DNA from 3 places in the Kitasatospora sp. NPDC048298 genome. Region 1 is predicted to be linked to each of the others. Evidence: riboswitches for the same ligand, from Rfam matches in the RefSeq annotation. Region 1 holds a riboswitch; each other region holds the start of a gene.
What was found. A riboswitch is a leader RNA that binds a small molecule or an ion and turns the genes downstream of it on or off. The one in region 1 is predicted to bind S-adenosylmethionine.

Region 1 (5,114 bases):
AGGTCATCCCGGGCCGGCTCAACAAGGTCCCGGGCGTGGCCCACACCGAGACCCAGATCGCCTTCCGCACCTACTCCCAGCACGACCTGGAGGCCGCCTTCGCCCTCGGCCTGGACGAGTAGCGGTCAGCCCTCGCGCCGAGAGTCAGCGACACAACGCCCGCCCTCGTTGCGGTAGTTCCACGCCGCACCGTCCGTGACCAGCTCCCGGACGGCGGTCAGGAAGCGGTCGACGTGCTCGTCCGGCGTCCCGGCGCCGAAGCTCACCCGGATCGCGTTCAGGCTGCGCTCGCCCGGCAGCGAGGGCTCGGGCGCCCCGCACTCGGACGGCGCGACGTCCTCGTCCCCGAGCAGCGTGCGCACCAGCGGGTGGGCGCAGAACAGGCCGTCGCGCACCCCGATGCCGTACTCGGCGGACAGCGCGGCCGAGAAGTGCGAGCTGTTCCAGCCCCGGACGACGAAGGACAGCACGCCCACCCGGGCGGAGTCGGCCCCGAACAGGTTCAGCACCTTGACCTGCGGGATCCCGGCCAGCCCGGCCGTCAGCCGGGCGACCAGCTGCCGCTCGCGGGCCTCCAGCGCGTCGAAACCGGCCTCGGTCAGCGCCCGGCAGGCCGAGGCGATCGCGTAGGCGCCGATGACGTTCGGCGAGCCGGCCTCGTGCCGGGCCGGGCCGGTGTGCCACTGCACGGCCACCGAGCCGTCGGCCTCCCGCGCCACCGTCCGGGTCGCCCCGCCGCCGGCCAGGTACGGCTCGGCCTCGTCCAGCCAGTCCGCCCGGCCGGCCAGCACCCCGGCGCCGAACGGCGCGTAGATCTTGTGGCCGGAGAAGGCGATCCAGTCGACGTCCAGTTCGCGCACCGAGACCCGGTGGTGCGGCGCCAGCTGGGCGGCGTCCAGCACCACCCGGGCGCCGTGCCGGTGCGCGGTCCCGGTCAGCTCGGCGACCGGCCACAGCTCGCCGGTCACGTTGGAGGCGCCGGTGACGCAGAGCAGCTTGGGGCCCTCGGGCGCCTCGGCGAGCGCGGCGTCCAGCGCGGCCACCGCCTCGGCCCGCGAGCGCGGCGCCCGCAGGTAGGTGACGTCCAGTCCGGCGTGCGCCCAGGGCAGCAGCGAGGCGTGGTGCTCGGTCTCGAAGGCGAACACCCGGGTGCCGGCCGGAACGGCGGCGGCCAGCAGGTTGAGCGAGTCGGTGGTGGCCCGGGTGAAGACCACCTGGTCGCCCTCGCGCAGGTCGAGGAACTCGCCGACGGTGCGGCGGCTCTGCTCGAACAGGTCGGTGGACAGCTGGGAGAGGTAGCCGGCCCCGCGGTGGACGCTGCCGTAGTACGGCGCGTAGGCGGCGACGTCGTCCCACACCCGCTGGAGCGCCGGCGAGCTGGCCGCGTAGTCGAGTGCCGCGTAGCCGACCTTCTCACCGCTGGCCAGCGGGACCTGGACGTCGGTGCCGAGGACGGCGAGCGGGCCGCAGATTTCGGCGCAGGGCTGCCGCACGATGGGGGTCCCCCCGGACGAAGTCTGGGGGAGCGCCGAGAGAAGGGTGGTGGCGGGAGACGGGTGGGCGGACATGAGGATGCACTCCTTCAAGGGGTGAGGGACCCCGGGAGTGTCATTCGTCCGGCGTCCGCGCTTGTCGCACGGACGGCTTGCCGTGACGACCCGGTCCTCACCCAGGGCACCCCGCCACGGACGGAGGGTTGCCGGACAGCAAGCTGGGGCTTCGCGCTGTCACTCATGACCTGGCGAAGACTCTAGGCCGCGCCCGTCGGGCGGTCAAACGGGCGTCCGGCATCCGGACAGCGCGAGGGGCCCGCGGGAGGAATTCCCGCGGGCCCCGTCAACTGCCGTGTCAGATCCGGCTGGTGGCCTCCGACCAACGCCGCAGCAGGTCCTGGGCCGCGCCGGAGTCGATCGCCCTGGCGGCCCGCTCCATGCCGGCCGCCAGCTGCTCGGCGAGCGGTGCGTCGCGCAGGTCGAGCGCGACCAGCGCCGCCGCCGTGTTCAGCAGGACGGCGTCCCGGACCGGCCCGTGCTCCCCCGCCAGCAGTCGCCGCGCGACCTCCGCGTTGTACGAGGCGTCCGCCCCGCGCAGCGCCTCGATGCCGACCAGCTCGATGCCGACGTCCCGCGGGTCGAAGGCGGTCCGGGTGACCGCCCCGTCGCGCACCAGCCAGACCTGCGAGGTGGTGGTGATGGTCAGCTCGTCCAGTCCGTCGTCACCGCGGAAGACCAGCGCCGTCGCACCCCGCTCGGCCAGCACCCCGGCGATCAGTCCGGCCAGCCGGGTGTCGAAGCAGCCGATGGCGTGCGCGGTGACCTTGGCCGGGTTGGTCAGCGGGCCGAGGATGTTGAAGGAGGTCGGCACCCCGAGGTCGCGCCGCGCGGTGGCGGCGTGCCGCATCGAGGGGTGGAACTTCGCCGCGAAGCAGAAGGTGAGCCCGACCTCCTCGGCCACCTCGGCGACCCGCCGGGCGGAGAGGTCCAGCGCCACCCCGAGCTTCTCCAGCACGTCCGAGGAGCCGCTGCTCGAGGAGGCCGACCGGTTGCCGTGCTTGACCACCTTGGCGCCGGCGGCCGCCGCGACGATCGCGGACATGGTGGAGATGTTGACGGTCTTCGCCCGGTCGCCGCCGGTGCCGACGATGTCCACCGCCGGGCCGGGGATGTCCAGCGGCTCCGCGTGCGCGTACATCGCGTCGACCAGGCCGCCGATCTCCTCGACCGACTCGCCCTTGGCCCGCAGCGCGATCATGAACCCGGCCACCTGTACGGGGGACGCCTCGCCGCTCATGATCCGGTCCATCGCCCACGCGGTGGACGAGCGGTCGAGGTCCTCCCCCTGCAACAGTGCCGCCAGGAGGTCCGGCCAGGTGCGGACCACCTGCGCGGGGTCGCTACCGCCGTTCGCAGGGTTCACGTTCACCATGGCTGACTCCAGCTGTTGTCGGTTCCCCACTACGGGGGGACGTCCGTACGGATGGAGCCAGCCTATCGAGCGAAGCCTCCGCTTCTACCCCTGTCCTTTCCAGTTGCCGGGGCCGTCTTCAGCGGACGGCCGGAGTCCGCTTCGCCAGTCGCGCCCGCAGCAGGGTGGCCGCCGCCTCGGCCAGCGCCACCGGCTCCACCGGGTGGGAGATGGCCGCGTCGGCCCGGCTCCAGGCGGCGAGCCAGGAGTCCTGCGGCCGGCCGATCAGCACCAGCACCGGCGGGCAGCCGTAGATCTCGTCCTTGAGCTGGCGCGCGAGGCCCAGCCCCCCGGCCGGAACGGCCTCACCGTCCAGCACGCAGAGGTCCACTCCCCCCTTCTCCAGCGCCTTGAGCACCGCGGGGGTGGTCGCGCACTCCAGGTAGGTCAGTTCCGGAAGGTCCTCGGCGGGCCGGCGGCCGAGCGCCGTCAGCACCTGCTCGCGGGTGTTGCGGTCGTCGCTGTAGACGAGGACGGTGAGCGTCTCATCGGTCGTGTACGCCATGGGCCCTGCTCCCTCAAGTGTGATCCGGACCACGTTCGCCTGATCCGGATGCTACTCCCGATCACCCCCCGCCGAGTCCTCCTCGCGCACCTTCCCGGCCAACCGGGCCGCACCCCGGCTCACCCACCCGGAGGACGGCCCGTCACCCGATCCCGCCCGGTCCACCCGTACGGCCGACCCCGGGTCCCTTCCCCTACCTCCCGCGGCTGCTCCGGCCGTGCAACGACGCGCTGGGCAACGGGGTCGCGGGCCCCTCCGAAGAACCATCAGAAAAGGGACACGCCGCTGCTCAGCCCCCGTCCGGCCCCCGTGCCGCCCCCCAAGCGGGCATACCGCACGCACCGGACACTCCGAGGGACACCCCCCGACGTGAAGACGGAATAAGGGACCGACATAATGTCCGTCGTGGCGACAGCAACAGCAGTAGAAACCGGGCACGCGCACGGATCGGTCAACCGGCCGAACATGGTCAGCGTCGGAACGATCGTCTGGCTCAGTTCCGAGTTGATGTTCTTCGCGGCCCTCTTCGCGATGTACTTCACGCTCCGCTCCGTCAAGGGGCCGGAGTTCTGGACCGAGAAGGCCCACGCCCTCAACGTGCCCTTCTCCTCGGTCAACACCACGATCCTGGTGCTCTCCTCGCTCACCTGCCAGCTCGGTGTGTTCGCCGCCGAGCGTGGTGACGTGAAGAAGCTCCGGGCGTGGTTCATCCTCACGTTCGCCATGGGCGCGGTCTTCATCGGCGGCCAGGTCTTCGAGTACACCGAGCTGGTCAAGAAGGACGGCCTCTCGCTGTCCTCCGACCCGTACGGCACGGTGTTCTACCTGACCACCGGCTTCCACGGGCTGCACGTGACGGGTGGTCTGATCGCCTTCCTGCTGGTCCTGGGACGGACGTACGCAGCCAAGCGCTTCACGCACGAGCAAGCCACCGCCGCGATCGTCGTGTCGTACTACTGGCACTTCGTCGACGTCGTGTGGATCGGCCTGTTCGCGACCATCTACCTGATCAAGTAACCAGCTGATCAGGTCGCTGGCCACCGGCTGCGGCCCCCGCCCTCACCGGCGACGGGCCGCTTCTGCCGGTGCCGACGCTCCCACCGACCGACCGCGCGCGCAGCCCTAGACAGGCAGCCTCGTGCCGGCCAGACCGGCCGCCGGGTGCACCCACCAGTCGACCAGATCCTGACACCGGGGTTATTCCGTGAAAAAGCTCTCCGCACGACGGCGCCACCCATTGGCGGCGCTGGTCGTCCTACTTCTCGCCCTGGCGGCAACCGGGGGGCTGTACGCCGCGTTCGCGCCCGCCGACAAGGCGCAGGCCGACGTCGCCGCGCAGTCGCTCGCGATCGATGAGGGCAAGAAGCTCTTCGCCGTGGGCTGCTCCTCCTGCCATGGCCTGAACGGCCAGGGCAGCAGTGACGGTCCGAGCCTGGTCGGCGTCGGCTCCGCCGCCGTCGACTTCCAGGTCGGCACCGGCCGCATGCCCGCCCAGCAGCCCGGCGCGCAGGTCCCGCGCAAGAAGAACATCTACACGCAGGCCGAGATCGACCAGCTCGCCGCCTACGTCGCCTCCCTCGGTCCCGGCCCGGTGACCCCGACGGAGGAGCAGTTCACCTCGACCAACCCCGAGGACATCTCCAAG
Region 2 (5,114 bases), on a different contig from region 1:
TGGCCGCCGACCTCGTGGCCGGCCAGGTCGAGGCGGCCGTGGGGGGCCTCGGCGGCGGCTCTGCGGTCGGAGTCGTTGAGGGCGGCGCAGACCCAGACGGCGTTCGGGTCCTCGATCGCGGAGAGGCCGGAGACCAGGCCGCCGCCGCCCCGCCGCAGGGTCAGCGTGCCGTCGTCGGCGGTGCTGAATGACACCGGTCCCCGGTTGGAGGCCACCAGGACGGGGGCGGTGCCGGTCGCGTTCGAACGGTTGGTCGTGAGATCGCCCATGGTTGGCATCTTGCCGGGGGCTCGGCGTGGCAAACCCGTCAATGACGGGTGGCGTATTCCGGCACGGTGTGCATCGGGGGGCGTTCCAGGGCGGTCACCGGGTGGGTGTGCGCGGTGAAGGCGCGGGTTTCCGGGTCGCGGGTGAACTGGGTGAGGTGGGGGTGGACGAGGTCGGCCGAGGCCTTGAGGCGGTGGGTGCGGTCGAGGCGTTCCAGGGCGGTCCGGTAGATGGTGGCGGCCATCCGGCCGAGGGCCTGGCCGTCCTGGTGGCGGTGGTGCCGGACGCCGACGTCCACCTGGGCCAGGGCGTCGAGGCCGGCCACTTCCAGGGCGTCGACCAGCAGGCCGAGTTCGACGCCGTAGCCGGTGGGGAAGGGCAGCCGTTCGAGCAGTGAGCGGCGGGCCGCGTACTCGCCGCCGAGGGGCTGGACGAAGCCGGCGAGTTCCGGCCAGTGGAGGTTGAGCAGGGGGCGGGCGACGAGTTCGGTGACCCGGCCGCCGCCGGCGGGCAGGACGGCGCCGTCCGACTCCAGCGGGCGGTCGTACATGGCCTTGACCAGCTGGATGGACTCGTCGGTGAGCAGCGGGCCGACGATGCCGGAGACGAAGGTCGGGTCGAACTCGCGCAGGTCGGCGTCGACGAAGCAGACGATGTCGCCGTGGGTGACCAGCAGGGAGCGCCAGAGCACCTCGCCCTTGCCCGGGACGGCGGGCAGCCGGGGGAGGATCCGGTCGCGGTGTTCCACCCGGGCGCCGGCCTCGGCGGCGACGGCGGCGGTGGCGTCGGTGGAGCCGGAGTCGACGACGACGAGTTCGTCGACGAGCGGGAGGCGTTCCATCAGCTCGCGGCGGACGGTGCGGACGATGTCGCCGACGGTGGCCTCCTCGTCCAGGGCGGGGAGGACCACGCTGACGGTGCGGCCGGTGCGTTCCTTGGCGTCGAGGAGGGTGCGGACCGGCCGGTCGGCCGCGCTCCAGGAGCGGCGGCGGAGCCAGGACGCCACCTGCGGGAGGAGCTCGGGAGTCGGTTCGGCGGGCACGGAGGTCTCCTCGGCGGGGTCGGTGGAATCTGTCATCTCGCGTGGCGGACGGTCCCGTTCAGGATTGGCGCCTTCGGATACAGTCTTCGTACAGCGGTCGGACCTTTGCACGCCGGGGTCGCCGTTGAGCAGCACCACAATTTCACAAGCTCATCCAGAGGGACTGAGGGAACGGCCCGTTGACGTCCCGGCAACCTTCTCGCGCGGCTGTCGTCGACAGGCCCCGGCGGGACAGGTGCCAATTCCGGCCCGTGCGCGACCGCGTCACGGGGAAGATGAGGAGAGAGGCCTCGCCATCATGGCTATCGACACTGCCGCACCCGTTTCCGTCGACCTCGGCCCCGCCACCGCGCTGTCCTGTCGCGAGTGCGGCACCCGCTTCCCGCTCGGCCCCAGCTTCGCCTGCCTGGAGTGCTTCGGCCCGCTGGAGATCGCCTACGAGTTCGGCAGCGAGGGCGCCGAGGAGCTGCGCAAGCGGATCGAGGCCGGTCCGGCGTCCATCTGGCGGTACGCGCCGCTGCTGCCCGTTCCGGCGGACGTGGCCTCGAAGCCGAACCTGAACCCGGGGTGGACCCCGCTGGTGAAGGCGGACAACCTGGGCCGGGAGCTCGGGTTCACCGCCCAACTGCACGTCAAGGACGACTCCGGGAACCCGACGCACTCCTTCAAGGACCGGGTGGTCGCGTGCGCGATCGAGGCGGCCCGGGCGTTCGGCTACACCACGCTGTCCTGCTCCTCCACCGGCAACCTGGCCGGCGCGGTGGGTGCGGCGGCGGCCCGGGCCGGGTTCCGGTCCTGCGTGTTCATCCCGCACGACCTGGAGCAGGGCAAGGTCGTCATGGCCGGGGTGTACGGCGGTGAGCTGGTCGGCATCGAGGGCAACTACGACGACGTGAACCGCTTCTGTTCGGAGCTGATCGGCGATCCGGCCGGCGAGGGCTGGGGCTTCGTCAACGTGAACCTGCGGCCGTACTACGGCGAGGGCTCCAAGACGCTGGCGTACGAGATCTGCGAGCAGCTCGGCTGGCGGCTGCCGGAGCAGATCGTGATCCCGATCGCCTCGGGCTCGCAGCTGACGAAGATCGACAAGGGTCTCCAGGAGCTGATCAGGCTGGGCCTGGTCGAGGACCGGCCGTACCGGATCTTCGGTGCCCAGGCCGAGGGCTGCTCGCCGGTGTCGGCCGCGTTCAAGGCCGGCCGGGACGTGATCAAGCCGGTCAAGCCGGACACCATCGCCAAGTCGCTGGCGATCGGCAACCCGGCCGACGGCCCGTACGTGCTGGACATCGCCCGCCGCACCGGTGGCGCGGTGGAGGACGTCACGGACGCCGAGGTCGTGGCGGCGATCCGGCTGCTGGCGCGGACCGAGGGCATCTTCGCCGAGACCGCGGGCGGGGTGACCGTCGGCGTGCTGAAGAAGCTGGTCGAGACCGGGCAGCTGGACCCGTCGAAGGAGACCGTCGCGATCAACACCGGCGACGGCCTGAAGACCCTGGACGCCGTCTCCGACGCCGGGATGACCGCCGTCATCCGCCCGACGCTGGACTCGTTCCGCGCCGCCGGCCTCGTGTCCGCCTGAACCACCCGCCCCCGCAAGGAGAATTCATGAGCGCCAACGTCCGCATCCCCACCATCCTGCGCACCTACACCTCCGGCGCCGCCGAGGTGACCGCCGAGGGCGCCACCCTGGCCGAGGTCGTCGCCGACCTGGAGAAGAACCACGCGGGCATCTCGGCCCGCATCCTGGACGACACGGGCAAGCTGCGCCGCTTCGTGAACGTGTACGTGAACGACGACGACGTGCGCTTCGCCGAGGGCCTGGCGACCGAGATCGGGGACGGCGCCAGCATCTCGATCATCCCGGCGGTGGCCGGCGGCTGCTGAGCCCGCAAGAGAACCCGCGGTCGCCCGCGCGTACGGAATTCCGCTGTCCGTATGCGCGGGCGACCGCTCGCATTCCTGCGGGAATATTTCCGGGTCGAGTCGGAGTAGAGTGTCGCTCGGCTGGGAACAGGGTTTCCCTTTCGGCCCCGCAGTGCTCGGCCCGGGGCGTCCGGCCGATGGGACCGGCCCGTGAAACCTGTCAGGCGGATGTCAGAATTACCGCAGGCATTTGGGTAATTCGTCCGCTATGTCCGGCGTTAAATGCCGAGAACATCCCGATTCGGTCCGTCCTGTCCCTTGACGCCGTGCCGGAATTACCGGTGGTTGGCCCTGTTGCAGAGGGCGTCGGTCCGGATACATTCAGCGGCGGTCGACGCAATCACCCGCTCACCGGAAGCCGCCTGGCGTCCTGTGCGGAGGGTTGCGGCGTGCACGGCTGCGCCCAGGGGGGGTTCCCCGGGCCGGCCTTCAACCAACCCGGGCCCGCGACCTGCGGGCGCGTGAAGGGCCAGCACAGCACTAGGGGAGTTCGGAATGGCTCAGGGCACCGTCAAGTGGTTCAACGCGGAGAAGGGCTACGGCTTCATCGCGGTCGACGGTGGTGCGGACGTCTTCGTCCACTACAGCGCGATCCAGATGGACGGCTACCGCACCCTCGAGGAGGGCCAGCGGGTCGAGTTCGAGATCTCCCAGGGACAGAAGGGCCCGCAGGCGGACATGGTCCGCGCGGCGGTCTGACCCCTTCCGACCCCAGGAGCTCGGCGCGGCCCCACGGCTGGTGACCTCTCGCTTCTCGACGGGCCCGTGCGACGTGTGTCGCACGGGCCCGTCGGCGTTCCCGGGCGGCTCCCGCGGCGGCTCGCTGATTGCCGATTGGGCTTGCACTCGACCACCCGGAGTGCTAATCATTGGCGTTAGCACTCACAGTGTGAGAGTGACAGCGGACCGGGTCGGTGAGGCCCCCGGGAGCGGTAGGGGAATGGACCTCCGCGCACCAGGGCCGTCCGTCGCGGGCACCCCTTGGTCCGAGCAGTCGACCGTGTCCCGGAGGACCACTTCTGATGGCCAAGATCATCGCCTTTGATGAGGAAGCTCGCCGCGGCCTTGAGCGTGGCATGAACCAGCTCGCCGACGCAGTGAAGGTCACGCTCGGCCCCAAGGGTCGCAACGTCGTGCTGGAGAAGAAGTGGGGCGCCCCCACGATCACCAACGACGGTGTCTCCATCGCCAAGGAGATCGAGCTCGAGGACCCGTACGAGAAGATCGGTGCGGAGCTCGTCAAGGAGGTCGCCAAGAAGACGGACGACGTCGCGGGTGACGGCACCACCACCGCCACCGTGCTCGCCCAGGCCCTGGTTCGCGAGGGTCTGCGCAACGTCGCCGCCGGCGCCAACCCGATGGCCCTGAAGCGCGGCATCGAGAAGGCCGTCGCGGCCGTCTCCGACCAGCTGCTGGCCCAGGCCAAGGACGTGGAGACCAAGGAGCAGATCGCCTCCACCGCCTCCATCTCCGCCGCCGACACCCAGATCGGCGAGCTGATCGCCGAGGCCATGGACAAGGTCGGCAAGGAAGGCGTCATCACCGTCGAGGAGAGCAACACCTTCGGCCTGGAGCTCGAGCTCACCGAGGGCATGCGCTTCGACAAGGGTTACATCTCCGCCTACTTCGCCACCGACCTGGAGCGCATGGAGGCGACCTTCGAGGACCCGTACATCCTCATCGCCAACTCCAAGATCGGCTCGGTCAAGGACCTGCTCCCGCTGCTGGAGAAGGTCATGCAGAGCGGCAAGCCGCTGGTCATCATCGCCGAGGACGTCGAGGGCGAGGCCCTGTCGACCCTGGTCGTGAACAAGATCCGTGGCACCTTCAAGTCCGTCGCCGTCAAGGCCCCGGGCTTCGGTGACCGCCGCAAGGCCATGCT
Region 3 (5,114 bases), on a different contig from region 1:
GCCCGGCCTGGTACAGCGCCCGCATCAGCAGCCCGTACGCCCGCTCGTGCAGCGGGTGCTCGGTGGTCAGCGAGGTCAGCTCCGGAATGCACCGGGAGTAGCGGCCCAGCGCCAGGTCCAGCGCGATCCGCTCCTCCAGCAGGGTCAGCCGGAGCTCCTGCAGCCGCTGGCGCTGGCGCTGCGCGAACGGGCCGGGAATGCCCGCCAGCGGCTCGCCCTGCCACAGCTCCAGCGCCTGGTTCAGCAGGTCGCGCGCCTGCTGCGGCTCCCCGGCCGCCGCCGTCCGCTCGGCCTGCCCCGCCAGCTCCTCCGCCTGCGCCGCGTCCACCGCGTGCTTGGGCAGCACCAGCCGGTAGCCGTCCCCGACCGAGGTCAGCACCGTCGGCGCGTCCGGCTCCTCGCCGTGCAGGACCTTGCGCCACCGCCAGGCGTAGGTGCGCACCGTCGTCATCGCGGTGCCCGGCGGCTCCTCGCCCCACAGGGCGTCGATCAGGTCGGTGGCGCTCGCGCCGTGCCCGGGCCGGAGCAGCAGCACCGCCAGCATCGCCTGCTGCTGGGGGCTGCCCACCTTCAGCGCGGTCGCGCCGCGCTGCGCTCTCATCAGTCCCAGCACCGAGAACCGGAATTCATCCATGACTGCACCTGCCCGCCTCATGTGCTCGCCCCCGCCCGCGCACGTGCCGCCCCCGATTTGATGAGCCCCTATCAACCCACGCCACCGGGCGTGATGTCGAGAGATCGTCGACCCGATGGTGATCCGGTGTTGATCGGCCGTCACGACAATCGATGGTGTGGCACCCGCCGACGGCCCGGCCCCGGCCGTCGGACCCGCCACGTCCCCGGCCGCCCGGCCGCCGCCCGGGCGCCCCCCACGGCTCTCGGAGGCGGACGCCCATGGACACCGACCTGCTGCACACCGACCGGCTCGACACCGCCCCGGTCGGCACCGACCCGTTGACCAGCGACCTGCTCCAGCGGCTGCTCGACGTCGACCCGGCCGCCGGGCCGGCCGAACTGCTCCACCGCGCCCGCGCCGACCGCCACCTCCCGTACCTGGTGCTCGCCGCGCTCTCCCGCGAGGGCGTGCGGATGGGCGGGCACGCCCGGGCCGAGCTGCAGCGCGCCCGCGACCGGGCCGAGTGTTACGCCCGGGTCGCCCGCGACCTCGCCGACGCCACCGGCGTCCGCCCGATCCGGGACCTCCCCCTGGCCGGCTACTACCCGCCGGACCTGCCCCGGCCGCTGGGCGGGCTCAGCCTCGTCAGCCCCACCGAGGCGACGCTCTGGCAGGCCGTCAACCGGCTGGTCACCGACCACCCGGTGGAGTCCGTCGAGGTCACCCTGCTCGGCGAGCGGCCCCGGCACACCGCCGTCACCCTGCGCTGGCCGGCCGAGGACCCGCTGCTCGACCCCTGGTACCAGGTACGGGTCGCCACCGCCGCCCTCACCGGCGACCTCGCCACCGTCCCCGTCCGCCCCTACCTGGCCGCCGACGAACACGTGGAATGCCTGATCGCCCTCGCCGAGGAGGGGCTCGCGCGCACCTTCCTGGCCGGCGACGTGATCGACGTGGCCCACCTCGCCGGACAGCCCTTCGACCCCGCCGAGACCGCCGCGGTCCTCGCCGCCTACCGGCTCGCCCCGGAGGCCGCCGCCCTGCTCGACCTCGCCGCCGCGCACGTGCCGCTCGGCTCCCTGCGGGACGTGCGCACCGTCCTGGAGGCCGAGGTCGGCCCCGAACTCCGTCGCCGCCGGACCCTCACCCGCACGCACCGGCCGCGCAAGGGGACCCTGCTGCGCCACGGCACCCTGCTGCGCCGCACCGTCATCCGGCACCAGTGGGACGAGGCCCTGCTGCTCCCGGCCGGTGGCGCCACCCTGCTGCTCACCCCGGTCGCCGACTACCTGCTCGGCGCCGAGGGCACCCGGCCGACGGCGGCCGAACGCGCCGCCGCCCTGGCCGCGCTGCGGGCCTGGGACACCACCGCCCCCGGCGGCCCGCACCCGGCCCCGTGCACCGGACTGTCGGAGCCGCGCCACCGCTGAGCGGGCCCGCCCGCCCGCCGTCGAGAGCAGGGGGGCTTGGCAGCGGGCCCGGGAAGTCTTGTATCGTTCCTGGCGAATCATCCAGAGGGGTGGAGGGACCGGCCCTACGAAGCCCCGGCAACTCCCCGTTCGACCCGGCGTCCGAAGTACGCGCCGTGCCGTCCGGGATCAGTGCCAACTCCGGCCTGTCGCCAATGTGGCGCGGGAAAGATGAGGAGACACGGTGCTCTCTGTGCTGTCCTTCGCCCGGGCGCTTCCCGCCCCGGCGCTTTCGCGTACCCGTCTCGTGCCCGGCGCAGGCAATCGGCCGACTTCCGCGGCCCGTCCTCGCTGACCACCCCCGGCTCCCCGCCAGGAGCCGCCGTGAGCAGCGCCGACCCGCTGCTCCCGGGCCTTGAGACTGGAGTACCCCCACCCATGGAGAACACGAGCGGCGTCGGCGTGCTCGACAAGGTCACCTCGATCCTCGGGATCCTGGAGGCGGGCCCCGCCACCCTCGGCGGCCTCGTCGCGGCCACCGGCATGGCCCGCCCCACCGCCCACCGGCTGGCCGTCGCACTCGAACACCACCGCCTGGTCAGCCGGGACGTGAACGGCCGGTTCATGCTCGGCCCCCGGGTCGGCGAGCTTGCCGCGGCCGCCGGCGAGGACCGCTTGCTGGCCGCGGCCGGCTCGGTCCTCACCCACCTGCGGGACCTCACCGGCGAGAGCGCCCAGCTCTACCGCCGGCAGGGCGAGGTACGGATCTGCGTGGCCGCCGCCGAACGCCTCACCGGCCTGCGGGACACCGTCCCGGTGGGCATCACCCTCCCCATGAAGGTCGGCTCCGCCGCCCAGGTCCTGCTCGCCTGGGAGGAGCCCGAGCGCCTCCACCGCGGGCTGCAGGGCGCCCGCTTCACCGCCACCGCGCTGAGCGGCGTACGGCGCCGGGGCTGGGCGCAGTCCGTCGGCGAGCGCGAACTCGGGGTCGCCTCCGTGTCCGCGCCCGTCCGCGGCCAGTCCAACCGGGTGGTGGCCGCCGTCTCGGTCTCCGGTCCGATCGAACGGCTCACCCGCCACCCCGGCGCCCAGCTCTCCCAGGCCGTGGTCGAGGCGGGCCGCCGCCTCACCGAGGCCCTGCGCCACGCCTGACGGGACGGGGGCGGACCAGGGTCCGCCCCCACCCCGTCAGGGGGCCGCCGCCCCGGAGTTCAGGCCCGGGACAGCAGCACGGCGCGGGAGGGCCGGGGGATCCGGCTGATCACCGCGCCGATCAGCGTGCCGATCGACACCCCGAAGACCGCCGACACGGCCGCCAGGACCGACTGGGCCCCGTTCCCGACCTCTATCTGCGCCGTGTTCAACAGACCGAAGGAGCCCGGCACCACGATCCAGAACGCCGGGAGGTAGAGCACCTGCCAGAGCGGGCCGCCCGGCAGCCAGTGCACCAGGGTGGCCGCGACCGCGGCGGCGACCGCCCCGGCCAGGCCGCCTATCGCCGCGCCGTGCACCGACCCCACCGCCACCTGGGCGGTCACGCTGACCGCGATCACGGCGACGATCCACGGGATGGCCGAGGGCGGTGTCTGGACGTTGACCACCACTCCGGCCACCGCGATCGCCAGCCCCAGCGCGATCACCCACCAGCTGGGCTTGGCGACCTGGACGTTGGCCAGCGCGGTGGCCGGCATGCCGGTCGCCGTCGCGGCCGCGGCCACCCCGGCGAGGAACAGCGCCAGCTGGACCGCGCCGGACACCAGCCTGGCCGTGCCCGCGCTGGCCGCGCCCGCGGCGATCTCGGACAGCCCGGTGACCAGCAGCCCGCCCGGCAGCAGGATCGCCAGGGTGGCCACGATCGTCCGCAGCGGGCCGTCCAGCAGCGAGGCCCGCGCGAGTGCCAGGACCAGCAGGGCGACCAGGAAGCCGGCCGTGACGGGCAGCAGCGGCCGCAGGTACGGCAGCCGTCGGGCGAGCACGGTCAGCCCCACCACGATCAGCGAGCCGAGCCCGGCCGCCAGCACGTTCGCCGCCGCCGGCTGGAGGAAGAGGCAGACCCCCACACCGACCGGCAGCGCCCCGAGATCCGCCACCCACGCGGGCCAGCGGGCCGGCGCCCGCCGGATCCGGTCCAGTTCGGCCAGCGCCCGGGGCCCGTCGAGCTCGCCCGCCCGCAGCCGGTGCACCAGGTGGAGGACGTCGGCCGTCTGCTCGAACCGCAGCGCGCCGCCGACGGGCTGGAACCGGGTGGCGCCGTCCGCGTCCAGCGAGACGAACAGCCCGTTGGTCAGCGCGGCGACCCGCACCTCAGGAGCCCCCAACGCCCGTCCCAGCCAGTGGAGTTCCTCCTCGACGTCATGGACGGGCAGGCCACCGCCGAGCAGGGCCTCGCCCAGGTCGAGGAGGAGACGGCGGAGCGGTTCGGGCGGGGCATCGACGACCCGGACCGATGGAGACTTGCTAGACATGGCAGGTATCGTCCCACCCTGCCCGATTCGGCCCGGCTCTGCCCCGGTCCTCGCCCCCCGGGCCCGGGCTCTCGTCCCCCGCGCCCCCCGGGGGCCGGGTGCGGGCCTTCTCGGCACGTCACAGGGGCAGGGAGCGGGATTCGACGACGTTCGCCATGACGATGGTGGAACTGAGGCGCTGGACGCCGGGCAGGGTGGCCAGGCGGTCGTCGTAGAGCTGCCGGTAGGCCGCCAGATCGCGGGCGACGACGCGCAGGAGGTAGTCGGGGTCGCCGAACAGCCGCTGGGCCTGGAGGACGTTGGGGATGTCGGCCACGGCCTGCTCGAAGGCCGCGACGGTCTCGCGGTCCTCGTAGCGCATGGTGACGAAGACCAGCGACTCGAAGGTCAGGCCGAGGGCGGCGGCGTCGAGCCGGGCGTGGTAGCCGGCGATCGCGCCCGAGCGTTCCAGGGCCCGAAGCCGGCGGTGGCAGGGGGACACGCTCAGGCGGACTCGCTCGGCGAGCTCGGTGAGGGTCAGTCGCCCGTCGCGCTGCAGTTCGGCAAGAATTTTCCGGTCTATGTCATCCATGGAGAAGATTCTTCCACTCGGTGGCGATCATCGGGAAAAGATTGGAAGCACCT

Region 2: linked by a shared signal. The riboswitch ahead of thrC (threonine synthase) and the one ahead of ACGF0D_RS32550 (aminotransferase class V-fold PLP-dependent enzyme) in region 1 are both predicted to bind S-adenosylmethionine.
Region 3: linked by a shared signal. The riboswitch ahead of ACGF0D_RS12555 (IclR family transcriptional regulator) and the one ahead of ACGF0D_RS32550 (aminotransferase class V-fold PLP-dependent enzyme) in region 1 are both predicted to bind S-adenosylmethionine.

The regions. Positions count from the first base shown of each region.
Region 1 is NZ_JBICYZ010000058.1:12,282-17,395, reverse strand. It holds gene ACGF0D_RS32555 (Lrp/AsnC family transcriptional regulator) at 1-122, shown strand, start outside; gene ACGF0D_RS32550 (aminotransferase class V-fold PLP-dependent enzyme) at 126-1,493, opposite strand; SAM riboswitch class IV at 1,621-1,739, opposite strand; gene trpD (anthranilate phosphoribosyltransferase) at 1,849-2,925, opposite strand; gene ACGF0D_RS32540 (hypothetical protein) at 3,044-3,469, opposite strand; gene ACGF0D_RS32535 (heme-copper oxidase subunit III) at 3,866-4,486, shown strand; gene ACGF0D_RS32530 (c-type cytochrome) at 4,674-5,114, shown strand, end outside.
Region 2 is NZ_JBICYZ010000014.1:12,526-17,639, forward strand. It holds gene ACGF0D_RS13840 (trehalose-6-phosphate synthase) at 1-269, opposite strand, end outside; gene ACGF0D_RS13845 (glucosyl-3-phosphoglycerate synthase) at 308-1,345, opposite strand; SAM riboswitch class I at 1,457-1,591, shown strand; gene thrC (threonine synthase) at 1,608-2,888, shown strand; gene ACGF0D_RS13855 (MoaD/ThiS family protein) at 2,915-3,193, shown strand; gene ACGF0D_RS13860 (cold-shock protein) at 3,728-3,931, shown strand; gene groL (chaperonin GroEL) at 4,255-5,114, shown strand, end outside.
Region 3 is NZ_JBICYZ010000012.1:65,439-70,552, forward strand. It holds gene ACGF0D_RS12545 (BTAD domain-containing putative transcriptional regulator) at 1-634, opposite strand, end outside; gene ACGF0D_RS12550 (hypothetical protein) at 895-2,046, shown strand; SAM riboswitch class I at 2,121-2,263, shown strand; gene ACGF0D_RS12555 (IclR family transcriptional regulator) at 2,464-3,177, shown strand; gene ACGF0D_RS12560 (threonine/serine exporter family protein) at 3,237-4,490, opposite strand; gene ACGF0D_RS12565 (Lrp/AsnC family transcriptional regulator) at 4,609-5,061, opposite strand.